Regions from separate parts of the Pseudoalteromonas sp. UBA2102 genome, predicted to be linked through region 1. Evidence: predicted binding sites of a transcription regulator. Region 1 holds the regulator's gene; the other holds the start of a gene.
What was found. The regulator NrdR, encoded in region 1, represses ribonucleotide reductase genes. The targets are predictions, from matches to a motif close to AAACACNANATNTNGTGTTT.
Positions count from the first base shown of each region.

Region 2: a site for NrdR is predicted at 7,679-7,698, ahead of nrdA (class 1a ribonucleoside-diphosphate reductase subunit alpha). Genes of this name have one in related genera too.

Region 1 covers NZ_DCYU01000017.1:13,072-22,871, reverse strand. Annotated here, with positions in the region: gene thrB (homoserine kinase) at 1-628, shown strand, start outside; gene thrC (threonine synthase) at 640-1,923, shown strand; gene glyA (serine hydroxymethyltransferase) at 2,194-3,450, shown strand; gene nrdR (transcriptional regulator NrdR) at 3,816-4,265, shown strand; gene ribD (bifunctional diaminohydroxyphosphoribosylaminopyrimidine deaminase/5-amino-6-(5-phosphoribosylamino)uracil reductase RibD) at 4,268-5,401, shown strand; gene B2R65_RS01645 (riboflavin synthase) at 5,418-6,071, shown strand; gene ribBA (bifunctional 3,4-dihydroxy-2-butanone-4-phosphate synthase/GTP cyclohydrolase II) at 6,101-7,213, shown strand; gene ribH (6,7-dimethyl-8-ribityllumazine synthase) at 7,315-7,779, shown strand; gene nusB (transcription antitermination factor NusB) at 7,795-8,205, shown strand; gene thiL (thiamine-phosphate kinase) at 8,300-9,274, shown strand; gene B2R65_RS01620 (phosphatidylglycerophosphatase A family protein) at 9,271-9,756, shown strand; gene B2R65_RS01615 (ligand-binding sensor domain-containing diguanylate cyclase) at 9,794-9,800, shown strand, end outside.
Region 2 covers NZ_DCYU01000032.1:3,978-13,777, forward strand. Annotated here, with positions in the region: gene cmk ((d)CMP kinase) at 1-563, opposite strand, end outside; gene aroA (3-phosphoshikimate 1-carboxyvinyltransferase) at 671-1,948, opposite strand; gene serC (3-phosphoserine/phosphohydroxythreonine transaminase) at 1,948-3,030, opposite strand; gene gyrA (DNA topoisomerase (ATP-hydrolyzing) subunit A) at 3,141-5,840, opposite strand; gene ubiG (bifunctional 2-polyprenyl-6-hydroxyphenol methylase/3-demethylubiquinol 3-O-methyltransferase UbiG) at 6,019-6,729, shown strand; gene B2R65_RS03730 (HAD family hydrolase) at 6,729-7,409, shown strand; gene nrdA (class 1a ribonucleoside-diphosphate reductase subunit alpha) at 7,822-9,800, shown strand, end outside.

The sequences.
Region 1 (9,800 bases):
GGTGGTAGCAACCTTTGCTGCGCTTGATAAGTTTGCTCAAACCAATTTAAGCCAAGTTGAGCTGATTGAATTAATGGCTGATTTTGAAGCGATAGTCAGTGGCGGACGTCATTATGACAACATCACCCCGTGTTATTTAGGGGGCTTACAGCTTACAGGCGATTTAATTCCTGATAAGTCAATTGCTCTACCAGTTGATGAAAACTGGTACTACGTAGCGGCGTTTCCTGGGTTTTCGCTTAATACCGCAAAGGCGCGCTCGGTATTACCTAAAGAGCTAAGCATGCATGCAGGGGTTGAGTTTGCACAGCGTTTATCGGCATTTAGCAGTTTGTTATTAACGCAGCGTTTTGATGATGCATTGAGCATTATGCAAGATGATATAGCAGAGCCTTACCGAGCACCGTTAATAACAGGGTTTAGCGAAGCGAAAGCAAATTTGCCAGCGCTTGGTGCAGAAATTGTCAGTATTTCAGGTGCAGGCCCTACGTTATTTACAGTGTGTAAAACATTAGAAGCTGCTGAAAAATGTGCGCAGTGGTTAGCGCAAAACTATATAAATGAGCAGGGCTTTTGCCACATTTGTAAATTAGATAACGACGGCACGCGTCAATTAACAGTTTTATAGGATAGGCATTTATGCAATTACATAATTTAAAAGAAAATTCTCAAAAAGTGTCGTTTGTTGAAGCGGTAAAAACAGGGCTTGGGCGTAATCAGGGGGTATTTTTCCCTGAAAGCTTAGCGCCACTCGCCGATGTAAATGCGTTATTAGATATGGATTTTGTTACCCGCAGTAGCAAAATTTTATCGCACCTTATTGGTGATGAATTACCCGCTGATACCGTTGCTCAAATGGTTAAAAATGCATTTAACTTCCCCGTAAAATTGGTAGAGGTTGAAGACAATAACTATTGTTTAGAGCTTTTTCATGGCCCTACGCTTGCGTTTAAAGACTTTGGCGGGCGCTTTATGGCTGAGTGTTTAGCACAGTTTAATCAAGGCGAAAAAGTCACGATTTTAACGGCAACCTCTGGCGATACTGGCGCTGCTGTAGCGCATGCGTTTTACAACAAGCCAAACATAGATGTGGTTATTCTATACCCTAAAGGCAAAATTTCGCTTGCTCAGCAAAAGCTATTTACTACGCTTGGTAACAACATTTATTGTTACGCGGTTGATGGCAGTTTTGATGATTGCCAAGAGCTGGTTAAAAAGTCGTTTTTAGATGACGAAGTTAAATCTACACTTGGCCTTAATTCAGCTAACTCAATCAACATTAGCCGCTTAGTGGCACAAGTATGTTATTACTTTGAAGCCATTGCTCAGCTACCAAAAGAAAAGCGTGCTACAGTGCATATTTCGGTCCCTAGTGGTAACTTTGGTAATGTATGTGCCGCCATGATTGGTGCTGTAATCGGTTTGCCGGTGGGTAAACTAAGCGCGACTACAAATCAAAACGACACCGTGCCACGTTACATGCTTGATAAAAATTGGGCGCCAAATGCCACACTTGAGTCGCTTTCAAATGCGATGGATGTGAGCAAGCCAAATAACTGGCCACGTGTGCAAACAATGTTAGATAATAACTGGTTTAGCTACGATAATTTTTACTCAACCAGCGTGAGCGAAGAAAATACGCAAGCAGTGATGAAAAATATTCAACAAACTGGTTATGTTGCAGAGCCGCATACCGCCATTGCATACCAAGGTCTTGTAGAGAATAAAGCACCCGGCGCAGCAGGTATCTTTTTAGCAACTGCTCACCCTGCTAAGTTTAAAGAAAGCGTAGAAGAGATCCTAAATATTGAACTTGATATGCCAAAACCACTTAGCGACGCACTTGCTAAACCTTGTTTAGCAAGCGACATTAACCCTGATTATGAAGCGTTACGCACTGAAATACTCGCTAAGTTAGGCTAACTAACTTAGCGTTAAAAAAGCGGCTTTGGCCGCTTTTTTTGTATTTTTAACGCGCTAAATAAAGTATTTATCATTAACTAATTAAATGTAAAAAATAAAAGCCATTTAAATTATTAATGCATTTATAAAAAAATATCATCTTAAAAACGCTGTGAAATAGATTCAATCCCTGTTTAAATATCCTCAACTTAAGAGCGTAGGCAAAGAGTCGTTTAAAGCGTACAATAAAGCCTCTAAAAAACACCATACACGTTGCCCTAGGAGACCCCAATGTTAGAACGTAGCATGAATATTTCGGATTTTGATCCAGAGTTATTTGACGCGATAAACAAAGAAACTGCTCGCCAAGAAGAGCACATTGAATTAATCGCATCAGAAAACTACTGTAGCCCACGCGTACTAGAAGCACAGGGTTCACAGCTTACAAACAAATACGCAGAAGGTTACCCGGGCAAACGTTACTATGGCGGTTGTGAGCACGTAGACGTTGTTGAACAACTTGCAATTGATCGTGCTAACGAGCTATTTGGTTCTGACTATGCAAACGTTCAGCCACATGCGGGTTCTCAAGCAAATGCAGCTGTTTTCTTAGCATTATTAGAAGCGGGCGACACTGTACTTGGTATGAGCTTAGCTCATGGTGGTCACTTAACGCACGGTTCACACGTAAGCTTCTCAGGTAAGCTATACAATGCAATCCAGTACGGGCTAGACGAAGCAACTGGCGAAATTGACTACGCACAGGTAGAAGCGCTAGCACTTGAGCACAAACCAAAAATGATTATTGGTGGTTTTTCTGCGTACTCAGGTATTGTTGATTGGGCTAAATTCCGTGAGATTGCTGATAAAGTAGGTGCTTACTTATTTGTTGATATGGCTCACGTTGCTGGTTTAATTGCGGCGGGTGTTTACCCAAGCCCAGTACCTCACGCGCATGTTGTAACAACAACAACACACAAAACATTAGCAGGCCCTCGTGGTGGTTTAATTATTTCTGCTTGTGGCGACGAAGCAATTTACAAAAAGCTTAACAGCGCTGTGTTCCCAGGTGGCCAGGGTGGTCCTTTATGTCACATTATTGCTGCAAAAGCAGTGGCATTTAAAGAAGCTCTACAACCAGAATTTAAAACATACCAAGCACAAGTAGTTAAAAATGCTCAAGCTATGGTTGCTGTTATGCAAGAGCGCGGTTACAAAATCGTATCTGATAAAACAGAAAACCACTTATTCTTACTTGATTTAATCGATAAAGATATCACAGGTAAAGATGCAGACGCAGCGCTTGGTAATGCAAATATTACTGTGAACAAAAACTCTGTACCAAACGATCCTCGCTCACCGTTTGTTACTTCTGGTTTACGTATTGGTTCACCTGCAATTACGCGTCGTGGCTTTAAAGAAGCTGAATCGAAAGAACTTGCTGGCTGGATTTGTGACGTATTAGACAACATCAACGATGAGTCAGTACAAGCGCAAGTTAAAGAAAAAGTTAAAGCAATTTGTGCAAAACTACCTGTATACGCTTAATTGCATAAGCAGCAGTAATTTAGATCACAACAAGGGGCCTGTTTACCTTTCGAGGTTTAATTTGCAGTAGTATGTTTGGTTTTTAGGCAAGGCAGAGTCTATGTAGTGTGGTTACTCCACACAAATAGGCGATAACGCAGCATAAATGCCAAACATGCACTGCCCTCGGGTTCGTCCTAGGGGCGATTTACTCTTTGTTGCTCGGTTTTTACTTAGCCCACTAGGTTACAAACCTCGCGCCGCGATCAAATCACCCCTAGATAGAACAAATTTAATCCTGAAAGGCCAACAGGCCCTATTTTTTTGCTAAGATAAAAGGCCGCTAAATAGCGGCCTTTTTTGTTTTAAAACGGAAGTACCGAGTTATGCATTGCCCATTTTGTACCGCAAAAGATACTAAAGTTATTGATTCTCGCCTAGTCGGCGGAGGCCACCAAGTTCGCCGTCGTCGTGAATGTAACGAGTGTCACGAGCGATTTACTACCTTTGAAGGCGCCGAGTTAGTCATGCCACGTGTAATTAAACAAGATGGCAGTCGAGAGCCCTTTAATGAAGATAAACTACTCAATGGCCTTAATCGTGCCCTAGAAAAACGCCCTGTTAGTACAGAGCAAGTGGATGAAGTGGTTAATATTATTAAATCGCAGTTGCGTGCTACCGGCGAGCGAGAAATATCAAGTCACCTAGTGGGTGAGTGCATAATGGAGGCGCTTAAAAAACTGGATAAAGTAGCCTATGTGCGGTTTGCCTCTGTGTATCGCTCGTTTGAAGATATACGCGAATTTGGTGAAGAAATTGCCCGTTTAGGGGAGTAATAATGCAAAACCAAACAACCTTTACTGCGCAAGATGAAATGTACATGGCACGTGCCATCGAGCTTGCAAAAAAAGGGCGATTTACAACCACCCCCAATCCTAATGTCGGGTGTGTTTTAGTTAAAGATAACCACATAATTGGTGAAGGGTTTCATCAATTAGCTGGGCAGGGGCATGCTGAGGTTAATGCTCTTGCTGTAGCAGGTGAAAACGCAAAAGGCGCGACTGCGTATGTTACGCTTGAACCGTGTAGCCATTACGGACGCACTCCGCCGTGTGCAGAGGGTTTAAAAGCCGCAGGTGTAGTAAAAGTTATTGCGGCTATGGTCGACACCAACCCACAAGTCGCAGGTAAAGGGCTTAAAATACTCAGCGATGCAGGTATAGAGGTTGCATTTGGGCTTCTAGAGCAGCAAGCGCGCGCACTTAATTTAGGTTTTTTTAAGCGTATGGAGCAGGGACTTCCGTATGTTACGTGTAAAATGGCGGCCAGCATTGATGGTAAAACCGCGCTTAAAAATGGCCAAAGTAAGTGGATCACCGGCAGCGCTGCGCGACAAGATGTACAATTACACCGAGCACAAAGCTGCGCTATTTTAACGGGCGCCGATACGGTTATTACCGATGATGCTAAGCTCAATGTGAGGTTAAGCGAGTTGCCACAGGCTTTGCCTACCGATTTACCCCTACGCCAACCGGTGCGTGTTATAATTGACTCACAAAATAGGCTTACACCAGAGCTGGCAGTATTTAATATTGAAAGTGAAATAATAATTTTTACTACCAAGGTTGATAAATCAACGCAGTGGCCGCATTTTGTAAGGCATATAGAAGTGCCACAGCAAAATAACAAAGTTAATTTAACGTCTGTTTTAGCGCACCTTGCTAAGCTGCAATTTAATCATGTTTATTTAGAAGCGGGTGCTACACTTGCCGGTAAAATGACAGAGCTTAATTTAATAGACGAATATATATTTTATTTAGCACCTAAACTAATGGGGGGCGATGCAAAAAGCTTAGTTAATTTTGCACCGCTGACAGATATGCAAAACACCGTTAATTTGACGTTTAAAGAGTGTGTGAAAATAGGCGATGATTTACGTATAACCGCTACAAAACACATTCCAATCACTTAATTAAAAGAGTAGGGCTATGTTTACTGGAATAATTGAAGCCACAGGCAAAATTGCACTATTACAAAAAAAACAAGGCGATTTAGCCATTCGCATTCAAAGCGCTAATCTTGATATGAGCGATGTAAAGCTTGGCGATAGCATTGCCACTAATGGCGTATGTTTAACGGTAGTTGATAAGCACATTGATGGCTTTAGTGCCGACTTATCAAACGAAACTATCAGCTTAACTGGGTTTGCAAATTATAATATTGGCCAAACAGTTAACCTTGAAAAAGCCATGCAGCCGGTTTCACGTTTAGGCGGGCATTTAGTGTCAGGTCATGTTGATGGCATTGCAACCATTACAGCTATTACTAGTAATGCGCGCGCCACAGAATATTGGCTAAGCACCGATGAAAATTTAATGAAGTACATTCCTTACAAAGGGTCTGTATGTATAGATGGTATAAGCCTGACAGTAAACGCTGTACAAGGTAATAAATTTAAATTAACCATAGTGCCGCACACAAGCGAGCAAACCACCATTGCTGATTTTAAAGTGGGCACACGCGTTAATTTAGAAGTCGACCAAATTGCACGTTATTTAGAGCGCCTTATTAAAGGGGCTGAGCAGCCGACAGGCTCAGATATTTCAATGAGCTTACTAGCTAAAGCTGGTTTTGTTAAATAACGACACTGATAACTTACACGAGCAAATTTATGAATTTACACAGCGCACAAGAAATCATCGACGACATTAAAGCCGGTAAAATGGTTATTTTAATGGATGACGAAGACAGAGAAAACGAAGGTGATTTAATCATTGCAGCAGAGCACATTAGCGCCGAAGCAATTAACTTTATGGCCACTCATGGCCGTGGCTTAATTTGTTTAACTATGACGCAAGAGCGTTGTGAGCAGCTTGATTTACCGTTAATGGTTAAAAACAATGGCGCAGCGTTTTCTACTAACTTTACTATGTCGATTGAAGCATCTAAAGGTGTAACAACGGGTATATCAGCAGCCGATAGAGCGCGTACAGTTCAAGCGGCAATTGCAAAGGGTGCTGTACCAAGTGATATTGTACAACCTGGACATATTTTTCCTATTATGGCACAACCAGGTGGCGTGTTAACGCGCGCAGGCCACACCGAAGCTGGCTGTGATTTGGCACGTTTAGCCGGCCTTGAAGCCTCATCAGTTATTGTAGAAATTCTCAATGCCGATGGCACTATGGCGCGCCGCCCAGATTTAGAAATATTTGCTAAAGAGCACGGTATTAAAATTGGCACAATTGCAGATTTAATTGAGTACCGAAACCTTAACGAAACCACCATAGAGCAAGTGGCTAAGTGTAAATTACCCACTGAGCACGGTGAGTTTGATTTAGTAACCTACAAAGATACGATTGACGGCCAACTGCACTACGTATTGCTAAAAGGTGAAATTAAAGAGCAAGAGCCAACGCTTGTGCGCGTGCACTTACAAAGTACCTTTAACGATATTTTGCTTTCAGACAGAAGTGCGGACCGTAGTTGGGGGCTTTCTGATGCAATGGCTTACATTGCAAAAAATAACGGTGCACTGGTTATTTTAGGCAAACAAGAAAGCACCGAAGAGCTAGAGGCCACAGTAAAAACATTTGCTGCTGCCGATGCTGGCGAAAATGTTACGCCGCGTAAATTTAAAGGCACATCACGCACTGTTGGTGTGGGCTCGCAAATACTGGCTGATTTAGGTATTAAGCAAATGCGCTTAATGAGTCGCCCTAAAAAGTATCATGCACTTTCGGGCTTTCATTTAGAAGTGGTTGATTACGTTGAGCCACAATAAGGGCTCAGCTTTTAACTAGTCTATTTTTTTATTTTTATGGTATGATGCGCAGCAATTTTTGCGCAATCGCAACCGCTTGAACATATTTTTAGGGTTATCAAATGAAAATTATTGAAGGTAATAAGTACGCTCCAGGCAAAAAATTCGCTATTGTTATTTCTCGTTTTAACGATTTTATTGGTAGCAGCCTACTAGAAGGTGCTGTTGATGAGCTAAAGCGTACTGGTGACGTAGCCGATGATGACATTACCGTTGTGTATGTACCCGGTGCAGTAGAGTTACCTTTAGCGGCAAAACGCATTGCGGCAAAAAAAGAGTATGATGCAATCATCGCATTAGGCGTAGTGATCAGAGGTGGTACACCACACTTTGACCTCGTTGCTGGCGAATCTAACAAAGGCCTTGCAAATGTATCGCTTGAGTATGATATCCCGGTTGCATTTGGCGTATTAACCACAGAAAGCATTGAACAAGCAATTGAACGCGCTGGTACCAAAATGGGTAACAAAGGCGGCGAAGCGGCATTAGGCGCGCTTGAAATGGTTAATGTGTTAGATAAAATTTAAGTTTAAGGAATTTTTGTGAAACCAGCAGCAAGACGTAAAGCACGTATCTTAGCACTTCAAGCCGTTTATTCTTGGCAATTAAGTGGCAATTTAATTGCCGATATCGAACAACAAATGTTGATCGAAAACGACGTGACTAAAATTGATGTTGAATACTTTAAAGATTTAGCGCGTGGCGTTGCCGTTAATTATAAGCAACTAGATGAAGCTGTATCTCCGCATTTAACACGTCCATTTGATGATTTAGATATGGTAGAGCGTGCAATTTTACGTTTAAGCGCGTATGAGCTTAAATTCCGTGAAGATGTGCCATATAAAGTAGCAATCAATGAAGGCATTGAGCTTGCTAAAATATTTGGCGCTGAAGACAGCCATAAATTTGTAAACGGTGTACTTGATAAAGCTGTTAAGCATTTACGCAAGTAATACTAGCCTTGCTAAAGCGCTCTGCTAAAGAGCTTAGCTTTAACAGTTAGTACACGTTAAAAAGGAGAGCCGGCATAGGTCGGCTTTTTTGTGTATGAAGGAATTTGAATTAATAAACCGCTACTTTAAAGGTCGTGGTATAACTCGTCGTGATGTAAGCCTAGGAATAGGGGACGACTGTGCATTAGTTACCGTTCCGCAAAACTGCCAACTTGCAGTAACAACTGATACGCTTGTATCGGGTGTTCATTTTTTTGATGACATTTCTCCCCGAGCATTAGGACACCGAGCACTGGCCGTAAATCTAAGTGATTTAGCAGCCATGGGGGCTGAGCCTACTTGGGTGTCGGTGGCATTAACCTTACCAAATATTAACCAGCAGTGGATTGAAGAATTTACTGAGGGAATGCACGAAATTGCTGAGTACTTTAATGTACAAATAATTGGTGGCGACACTACGCAGGGCCCTTTAACAGTTACTATATGCGCTAAAGGCACTGTGCCAGAGGGCAAAGCTTTACGCCGTGCAGGTGCTAAAGTGGGCGACTGGGTATGTGTAACCGGCACGCTAGGTGATGCCGGCTTGGCTATTGAATCTCGCAAGCGTGGCCTAAGTATTGAGCCTGAGCACTTAAAGTACATAAATAGCCGCTTTGATTACCCCACTCCACGGGTGGCTGCAGGGCAAGTATTACGTGGCCTTGCTTCATCAGCTATTGATGTGTCTGATGGCCTTATGGCGGATTTAACCCACATACTTGATATGTCACAAGTCAGCGCCAGTATAAATATTGAAAACATCCCAACCTCTGACGCTATGCGTTCAAGCCTGAACTTTGAGGCGCAATTGCCGTATATTTTAGGCTATGGCGATGACTACGAATTACTTTTTACTGTCTCTGAAGATAATAAAAGCATGTTGGAGCTTAAATTACGTCAATACGGCGTAGAAGCAACGTGCATAGGGCAAATAAAAAGTGGCGAAGGGCACATTGAGCTTTTACACCACGGTGAAAAATTTAATTTTGAGCAACAGGGCTTTGAGCACTTTGCCAAGGAGCAGGTTTGACTAGCAAAAAACAGTTTAATTTAAAGCGCCCGCACCAGTTATTTGGCCTAGGGTTTGGCACTGGCCTTGCGCCTGTTGCGCCAGGCACCTTTGGTACATTTGCTGCTTTACCATTTATTTTTATGACCATGTATTTTCCGCTTTGGCTACAAATCGTGTTTGCCGTGGTTATTAGTATTTTTGGTATTTGGGCGTGTGGCAAAACCGCCGATGATTTAGGTGTGCACGACCACCCAGCCATAGTGTGGGATGAAGTTGCGGGTTATTACATTACGATGATTGGTGCAGCGCTTAGTTGGCAAACCTTACTTGTAGGCTTTTTATTATTTAGATTTTTTGATATTGCCAAACCTGGCCCGATCAAAACGCTCGATAAGCGAATGGACGGCGGCGTGGGTATAATGGCTGATGATGTACTTGCCGGTATTTTTTCGCTTATTTGTTTGCAAGCGTTAATAAAAGCAGGTTTACTACCCTTTTAATTTTTGTGTTTTATTTGTTTAACTAGGTGGCAGCGAAATGATGC
Region 2 (9,800 bases), on a different contig from region 1:
TCGCGCTCATCACGAGCTTGAATGTCCTGTAATAGACCACTTAGTGTAACATCAAGGCCGCGCTCATTCAACTCAACATAACGTCTGCGCGCGCGTTCTTGTGCACTAGCGGTTAAATATATTTTTAATGGTGCGTCTTGAAAAACCACGGTGCCCATATCTCGGCCATCAGCAATTAAGCCCCGTTCGGTTTTAAACGCACGCTGGCGTCGAAGTAACGCTTCACGTACACGCGGTAATGCAGCCACTTTTGAAGCAGCTGCCCCAACCTCTTCATTACGAATTGTCGAGGTTACATCTTCGCCTTCTAAAATAACTTTTCCAGCATTAGTTTGGCTATCAACCAAAAACTGCACATCTAAGTTTGCAGCAAGCGGGACAAGCGCTTCTTCGTTGTCTAATGCTATTTGGTGATGAAGTGCGGCAAGGGATAATACACGGTAAATTGCGCCGCTATCCAATACATCCCACCCCAATTTGTCGGCTAACAAGCGACAAACAGTTCCTTTACCTGAACCACTTGGGCCATCAACGGTGATTACGGGCATTAATAACGCCTGCATTTAAAACCTCCTGCAATGCACACCTAAATAAAACCGCGATATTATACGTCACTTCTGCAAATAGATCCGCTTTAGTGTGAAACTTTTTATATTTATTTATAAAAAGCCTACTCACTCACTGATGCTAAAACCTTGAAAAAGGTTGGAAAAGTTTTATATGTACACTTAGGATCGTTGATTGTAATAGGCTTTCCGCCTACGGCAACCATTGCAAAACACATCGCTATACGGTGATCGTCATACGTATCTATAGCCACATCATTGAATGCACTCGGTGGTGTAATTTCGATAAAATCTTCACCCTCTACAACCTCGGCACCCACTTTACGAAGTTCAGTTGCCATAGCATATAAACGGTCGGTTTCTTTTACACGCCAGTTATAAATATTGCGAATAGCCGTAGGCCCTTTAGCAAATAAAGCGACCGTAGCAAGTGTCATTGCCGCATCAGGGATAGCGTTAGCGTCAATATCTACACCTTTTAATTCACCTTTGCGAACAACTAAACGCTCGTCATACCATTTTATTTCAGCGCCAACTTGTTCCATCACTTTAGCAAAACCAATATCACCTTGAACTGATTTAGCGCCCACGCCTTTAATTTCAATTTCGCCACCGGCAATGGCCGCTGCCGCAACAAAATAAGACGCTGATGATGCATCCCCCTCCACCATAATACGCTCTAGTGATTGGTATTGTTGGCCGCCTTTAACTTTAAATGTTGTATAGTCGCTGTGCTCAACAGTCACCCCAAAACGCGCCATTACATCTAACGTTATATCAATGTAAGGCTTAGATACCAAAGTACCCTTAATGGTAATTTGCGTATCACCACTAAATAAAGGGGCAGCCATTAGCAATGCTGTTAAAAATTGGCTAGAAATACTGCCATCAATTTCAACAGTACCGCCTTTAATTTGCCCACCAATTATTTTTAGTGGTGGGTAGTCTTTATGTTTTGTGTAGGTAATATCGCCGCCAAGTGCTTGTAGCGCATCGACTAAGTGCCCTATTGGGCGCTCTTCCATGCGCGGCTCACCTATAAGCTCATACTCCCCAGCTACAGCTGCGAGTACCGCGGTTAAAGGACGATAAGCAGTACCTGCATTGCCTAAAAATAAAGGTTCACTTGGGGTTTTAAATACACCGCCAACCCCTTCTACGGTTGCTACAGTGCGATCATCATTAAGCGTTACGTTAACACCTAGTAGTTTTAATGCACCCAACATATGGCGAATATCATCGCTATCTAGCAGGTTTTCAACAACGGTAGTCCCTTGAGCCAGCGCTGCTAATAATAAAATACGGTTTGATAGGCTTTTAGACCCAGGTAAGGTAACACTGCCATTTACACGAGAAATAGGCTCTAAACGAAGTTGTTCCATTAGCTGTGCTCCTGTGCAAATGCCGCCATAAAGTCAACCAAGGCTTGCACACCTGCAAGTGGCATTGCGTTATAAATACTTGCGCGCATACCGCCTACAATTCTGTGCCCTTCTAGGGCAAGTAAGCCGGCTTCTTTAGATTGCGTTACAAACTTTTCGTTTAAGCTTTCATCGTTTAGCCAAAACGGTACATTCATACGCGACCGACAATGCGTCGCTACTTTATTAGTATAAAAAGGCGATTCATCAATAAAGTCATAAAGCAGCTTAGCTTTAGCAATATTTTGTGCTTCCATTGCCTTAACGCCACCGTTTTGCTCTAGCCATTCAAACACTTCAGCCGCTAAATACCATGCAAAAGTAGGCGGTGTATTAAACATGCTGCCTTGTTTTGCTTCAAGTGCGTAATCTAAAATGCCAGGTTTAGCTAAACCTTCACGCTCAAGTAATGTTTTGCGCACAATAACAATAGCTATACCTGATGGACCTATATTTTTTTGTGCACCGGCATAAATTAAATCAAATTTATTTACGTCAATTTCACGCGACAAAATAGTCGATGACATATCAGCAATAATAGGTGCCGTTGGGTGGCTCGGCACATCAAAAATCTCTAAGCCGTCTACTGTTTCATTTGGGCAGTAGTGAATGTAAGATGCATCTGCAGGTAACTCCCACTGCGCCACTTCTTTTATAGAAAACAGCCCGTTTGCGTCATTTCTAACGTTGATTGAGTGGGTTTGAGTAAATTTATTAGCTTCATCAGTGGCACTTTTAGACCAAACGCCGTTCTCGCAGTAAACCGCCGTTTTACCATTTTGATGTAAATTTAATGGCACAGCGCTAAATTGACCGCGGCCACCACCGTGCATAAATAACACTTCAAATTCATCGCTAATGTTCATTAAACGACGAAGGCTGGCTTCGCATTTTGCAGTAAGCGCTAAAAAATCTTTACTACGATGGCTTATTTCCATCACAGATACGCCTAAGTCTTGCCAGTCTAAAAATTCTTTTTGTGCTTTTTGCATAACAGCTTGTGGAAGCATAGCTGGCCCCGCACAAAAATTATATTTACTCATTACCTTTGCCTCATTCCAGTAATTTAAACTCTTTTGATAAACAAAAAAGGATTATTAATTTTTTTCAACATGATTAAAAAAAGCGGCCTTAGCCGCTTTTTCAATTTCAGTTATTCAGAAGGTGGATTATCATCCGTTGCTTCTTCATTTACTGTATCAACCGTTTCAACGTCTTCAATATCAACTAAGTCACTGTCTGTAACTTCAATCTCTTCGATACGTTGTAAACCAACTACTTGCTCTTCGTCAATAGTTCTGATCAAAATAACACCTTGGGTGTTACGTCCAACCGTCGATACTTCATTAACGCGGGTACGTACTAGCGTACCACGGTTTGAAATAATCATTATTTCGTCGTTGTCGTCAACTTGTACAGCGCCAACTACTGCGCCATTACGCTCACTCACCTTAATAGATACAACACCTTGTGTTGCACGGCTCTTAGATGGGTAATCTTCAAGTTGAGTACGTTTACCGTAACCATTTTCAGTCACAGTTAAAATAGCACCATCAGACTTAGGCACAATTAACGACACTACGCGTTGGTCGTCGGCCATCTTAATACCACGAACACCGGTAGCAGTACGACCCATAGGGCGAACACCTTTGAAACGAATTTCAGGGTTGCCTTCTTCGTCGAGTACCGGGTTGCCGTTTTCATCAACAACAGCAGACTCTTCCGCTTCTTTAAAGCGTACCACTTTACCTGCATCAGTAAACAACATAATTTCGTTACTACCGTCGGTAATATCAACCCCAATTAGGCTATCGCCTTCGTTAAGGTTTACCGCAATAATACCGCTTGCACGTTGACGGCTGTATGCCGTTAGTGGTGTTTTCTTCACAGTACCAAATGCTGTTGCCATGAAAATGTATTTATCTTCTTCGTACTCGCGTACAGGTAAGATAGCAGTAATGCGCTCATCATCTTCAAGTGGCAGTAAGTTAACAATTGGCTTACCGCGAGCGGCGCGACTAGCCAGTGGTAACTGGTATACTTTAAGCCAGTACAAACGACCCGCAGTAGAGAAACATAAAATGGTATCGTGGGTATTAGCCACTAAAAGACGCTCAATGAAATCTTCATCTTTCATCTTCGTTGCTGACTTACCTTTACCACCACGGCGCTGCGCTTCGTAATCAGACAATGCCTGATACTTAACGTAACCTTCGTGCGACAAGGTCACAACAACATCTTCTTCGTTAATTAAATCTTCAAGGCTAATATCGTGCGCTGCAGCGTTAATTTCTGTACGACGCTCATCACCATATTGCTCTTTAATTTCAACTAACTCATCACGAATAACTTCCATTAAACGCTCAGGGCTACCTAAAATGTGTAGTAGCTCAGCAATTAAATCTAACAGCGATTGGTACTCTGCTAAGATTTTTTCATGCTCAAGGCCGGTTAGTTTGTGTAAACGTAAATCAAGAATTGCTTGTGCTTGCTGCTCAGAAATATAGTACTGACCATCGCGAATACCCAGCTCACTTGCCAGCCAATCTGGGCGTGCTACATTGTCTTCGCCTGCTTTTTCAAGCATAGCTTGTACGTTACCTAAATCCCATGGGCGAGCTGTTAAGGCTACTTTAGCCTCAGCTGGGGTTGGCGATTTACGAATTAACTCAATAATTGGGTCGATGTTGGCAAGCGCAATTGCTAAACCTTCAAGGGTATGAGCACGGTCGCGCGCTTTACGTAAATCAAATACGGTACGGCGTGTAACCACTTCACGGCGGTGAATAACAAACTCTTCAAGCATTTCTTTTAAGTTGAAACACTTAGGTTGGTTGTTAATTAATGCAACCATATTCATACCAAACACAGTTTGTAACTGAGTTTGTGAATATAAGTTGTTGAGGATAACTTCACCTACATCACCACGTTTGATCTCAATAACGATACGCATACCGTCTTTATCTGATTCATCACGTAGTGCGCTAATGCCTTCAATTTTTTTATCTTTAACAAGCTCAGCAATTTTTTCAATTAAGCGTGCTTTGTTAACCTGATAAGGAATTTCGTGCACGATAATGGTTTCGCGGCCTGTTTTTTCATCGGTTTCGATGTCGGCGCGTGCACGCATGTACACTTTACCACGGCCGGTTAAATAAGCATCTTCAATGCCTTTTTTACCATTGATAATGGCAGCCGTTGGGAAATCAGGACCCGGAATGTAATCCATTAATTCATGAATCGTTAAATCAGGGTTTTGAATAAGCGCTAAACAACCATTAACCACTTCAGTTAAGTTATGAGGTGGAATGTTTGTTGCCATACCTACCGCAATACCCGATGAACCGTTAACAAGTAAGTTAGGCACTTTGGTTGGTAAAACGTCAGGAATTTGTTCGGTACCGTCGTAGTTAGGAACGAAATCAACCGTTTCTTTTTCAAGATCGGCTAATAACTCATGCGACATTTTTGCCATACGTACTTCTGTATAACGCATTGCCGCTGCTGAATCACCATCAACCGAACCGAAGTTACCTTGGCCATCTACAAGCATATAACGTAGTGAGAATGGCTGTGCCATACGCACGATGGTGTCATAAACTGCACTGTCGCCGTGTGGGTGGTATTTACCGATTACGTCACCGACCACACGGGCCGATTTTTTGTAAGGCTTATTCCAGTCATTACTAAGCTCGTTCATTGCAAACAAAACGCGGCGGTGAACAGGTTTTAAACCATCACGTACGTCTGGTAATGCACGTCCTACAATTACGCTCATTGCGTAATCAAGGTAGGAGTTTTTTAACTCGTCTTCAATATTGACTGGCAGAATTTCATTGGCGAGATCAGTCATTTGATATCACATTCCTTCAGTATCAGCTCTTAGCAACCCGGTATTAGGCGCCAAGAGTATTTGTTATTATTTCTAAGCGACCATGCTATCACAATTAATTTAAATTTACAGGCGCAAAACTTTGCGATTTATCAATTTAGCCCTATATAATGGCCTCAGATTGACGAGGAAGTATTTTATGACCGAACATCAAAATGTAGATAACGCAGAAATAGCAAAATTTGAAGCCATTGCAGAGCGATGGTGGGACCAAGACGGAGAGTTTAAACCTCTTCACGAAATTAACCCATTACGATTAGACTTTGTGGCTAACAAAACCCAAGGCTTATTTGATAAAGAAACACTCGATGTAGGCTGTGGTGGCGGCATTCTTAGCGAAAGCATGGCACGCATGGGCGCACACGTAACCGGTATAGACATGGGCCAAGAGCCACTCACCGTAGCAAAGCTTCATAGCCTAGAAACCGGTGTAAATGTTGACTATATAAAAGTACCTGCAGAAGAATTTGCAACCCAGCACCCTGCTCGCTTTGATGTAATAACCTGTATGGAAATGCTAGAGCACGTACCTGACCCTGCTTCTATTATTCATGCAGTCGCAGAGCTTGCCAAGCCAGGGGCTGATGTTTTTTTCTCAACCCTAAATAAAACGCCTAAAGCTTACTTGTTTGCTATTGTAGGTGCTGAAAAGCTGTTAAAAATGGTGCCTGAGGGCACACACGATCACAACAAATTTATCAAACCTGCACAACTTATTGCATGGGCTGAACAAGCCGGTTTAAAAGTACGTGCCAGTGCTGGCCTAGGCTACAACCCGCTTTCTAAGCAGTATTCATTAAATACAGATGTGAGTGTTAATTACATTCTTCATTTTGAGAAGTTAGCATAATGGCTAGCTCTCATACCCCCTTAACTCCTTTTGAGTACGACGCTTTCTTATTTGATTTAGATGGCACCTTGCTTGATACAGCAGACGATTTAGGTGCTGCTTTAAATGCCGTACTTAAAAGTGAAGGTGTTGCGCAAGTTACGCCTGAGGCTTATAGAAAAGTAGCGTCTAATGGCGCCGGCGCATTGCTTGAACTTGGCTTTAAAGCGCAATGGGCATCGCAACCACAAACTGAACGAATAAAACAGTTAGTCAGCCACTACAGCCAAAACCTAGCTACACACACCCGCTGCTTTGAAGGCATAGAATCATTACTCATAGCCCTTGATAACCAAGGTATAAAATGGGGAATAATGACTAATAAGCCCGGGTTTTTAACCGATCCATTAGTGGCTGCTATACCCGCTTTAAAAAATGCACACGTTGTGGTCAGTGGCGATACCCTCACCGAGGCTAAACCATCACCTTTACCCTTACTACACTGTACAAAACTGATGAACGTAGATCCTAAGCGTTGTTTATACATAGGTGATGCTCAACGTGATATAGAAGCAGGTAAAGCCGCAGGTATGCACACAGCAACAGCGCTTTGGGGCTATATACCAAGTATTGATGAGGCCAAGGGCTGGGAAGCCGATTTAAACTGGCACAGCCCTATTGATGCTTTTAACCATATATAGTGCCATGTAAATTATTAAACACTATATATTGTGATTGTGTTAGTTTTTATGCAAAGCTTGTTGATAAAAAAAGCAGTCGAAATTTATTTTCAAAATGCATAAATTTAGCAGATCATTAGTTGATTTTTAGCTATTTCAACTTAAATGATTGTTCGAAGGTGAGTGACTACTAACACAAATACGTTATCCCAAAGTTATCCACAAATAGGGGCAATTATGTCCCTTGCAAATCAGCTCAGACCACACTATCTTGTGATCTCTAAATTGAACAACACCAGATATTGTGGCCAAATGTTATTCAATTAAATTCGCCAATACGGTGAAACTTATAATAAATGAATACGTACCTTGCTTTAGCGAGGTATAAAGCATTGGTCAAAATACACAATTTCCAAGGAATACAGGCAAAGCTATGAACCAACAGTTATCTGTAAGCAAGCGTGACGGGCGTAAAGAGCCTTTAGATCTTGATAAGATCCATCGCGTTATTGAATGGGCCGCCGAAGGTTTAAACAACGTATCGGTTTCACAGGTTGAATTAAAGTCACACATTCAATTTTACGACGGTATTCGTACAAAAGACATTCACGAAACCATCATTAAAGCAGCAGCCGATCAAATTTCAAAAGAGTCGCCTGACTACCAGTACTTAGCTGCCCGCTTAGCTGTATTCCACTTACGTAAAAAAGCGTATGGCCAGTTTGAGCCACCACGTTTATTTGATCATGTTACAAAAATGGTTGAAGACAAACGCTACGACGCTCATTTACTCGTTGATTACACAGAGCAAGAGCTTGATGAGCTAGATGCTTATCTTGATCATTCGCGCGATCTTAACTTTAGCTACGCAGCAGTAAAGCAGCTTGAAGGTAAATACCTAGTACAAAACCGCGTAACGGGTGAGATTTACGAAAGCGCCCAGTTTTTATATATCTTAGTGGCTGCGAGTTTATTCTCTGACTACCCGCGCGAAACACGTACTGACTACATCAAACGTTTTTACGATGCAGTATCAACGTTTAAAATCTCTTTACCTACGCCAATTATGTCGGGTGTGCGTACCCCTACGCGTCAGTTTAGCTCGTGTGTACTTATTGAATGTGGCGACAGCCTTGATTCAATTAACGCCACATCATCTGCCATTGTTAAGTACGTTTCACAACGTGCAGGTATTGGTATTAACGCCGGCCGTATTCGTGCATTAGGTAGCCATATCCGTAATGGCGAGGCGTACCACACTGGTTGTATTCCTTTTTATAAGCACTTTCAAACAGCGGTTAAAAGCTGCTCGCAAGGTGGTGTACGTGGCGGTGCTGCAACGTTATTCTACCCGCTTTGGCATTTAGAAGTAGAAAACCTACTGGTACTTAAAAATAACCGTGGTGTTGATGATAACCGTGTTCGTCATTTAGATTACGGCGTACAGTTTAATAAACTAATGTATTCTCGTTTAATTAAAGACGACTACATTACGTTATTTAGCCCATCAGATGTGCCTGGCCTTTACGATGCATTCTTTGAAGACCAAGACGAGTTTGATGCGTTATACGTAAAATACGAACAAGACGAGTCTATTCGTAAAAAGCGTATTAAAGCGATTGAGCTTTTCTCAATGTTCGCACAAGAGCGTGCCAGCACAGGTCGTATTTATTTACAAAACGTGGATCACTGTAATACGCACAGCCCGTTTATTTCTAAAGTGGCGCCAATTCGCCAATCTAACTTATGTTTAGAAATTGCATTGCCAACTAAGCCGTTAAATAACGTAAACGATGAAGAAGGCGAAATTGCACTTTGTACGCTATCTGCATTTAACCTAGGCGCTATTGAGTCACTTGATGAACTTGAAGAGCTTGCTGAGCTTGCAGTACGTGCACTTGATAACCTACTTGATTTCCAAGACTACCCAGTACCGGCTGCACGTAATGCCACTATGGGCCGTCGTACGTTAGGAATAGGCGTAATTAACTACGCGTACTACCTTGCTAAAAATGGTAAGCGTTACTCTGATGGCAGTGCTAATGCACTGACTCACAAAACGTTTGAAGCAATTCAATACTACTTAATGAAGGCATCAAACGAGCTGGCTAAAGAGCGTGGCGCGTGTCCTAAGTTTAACGAAACAACGTACTCTCAAGGTATTATGCCAACTGATACGTACAAACGTGACCTAGATAAAATTTGTGATGAGCCACTGCACTTAGACTGGGATTCGTTACGTGCCAGCATTAAAGAGCACGGCATGCGTAACTCAACACTTAGCGCATTAATGCCTTCAGAAACATCGTCGCAAATCTCTAACGCAACTAACGGTATTGAGCCACCACGTGGTCACATTAGCGTTAAAGCAAGTAAAGACGGTATTTTAAAACAAGTAGTTCCTGAGTACGA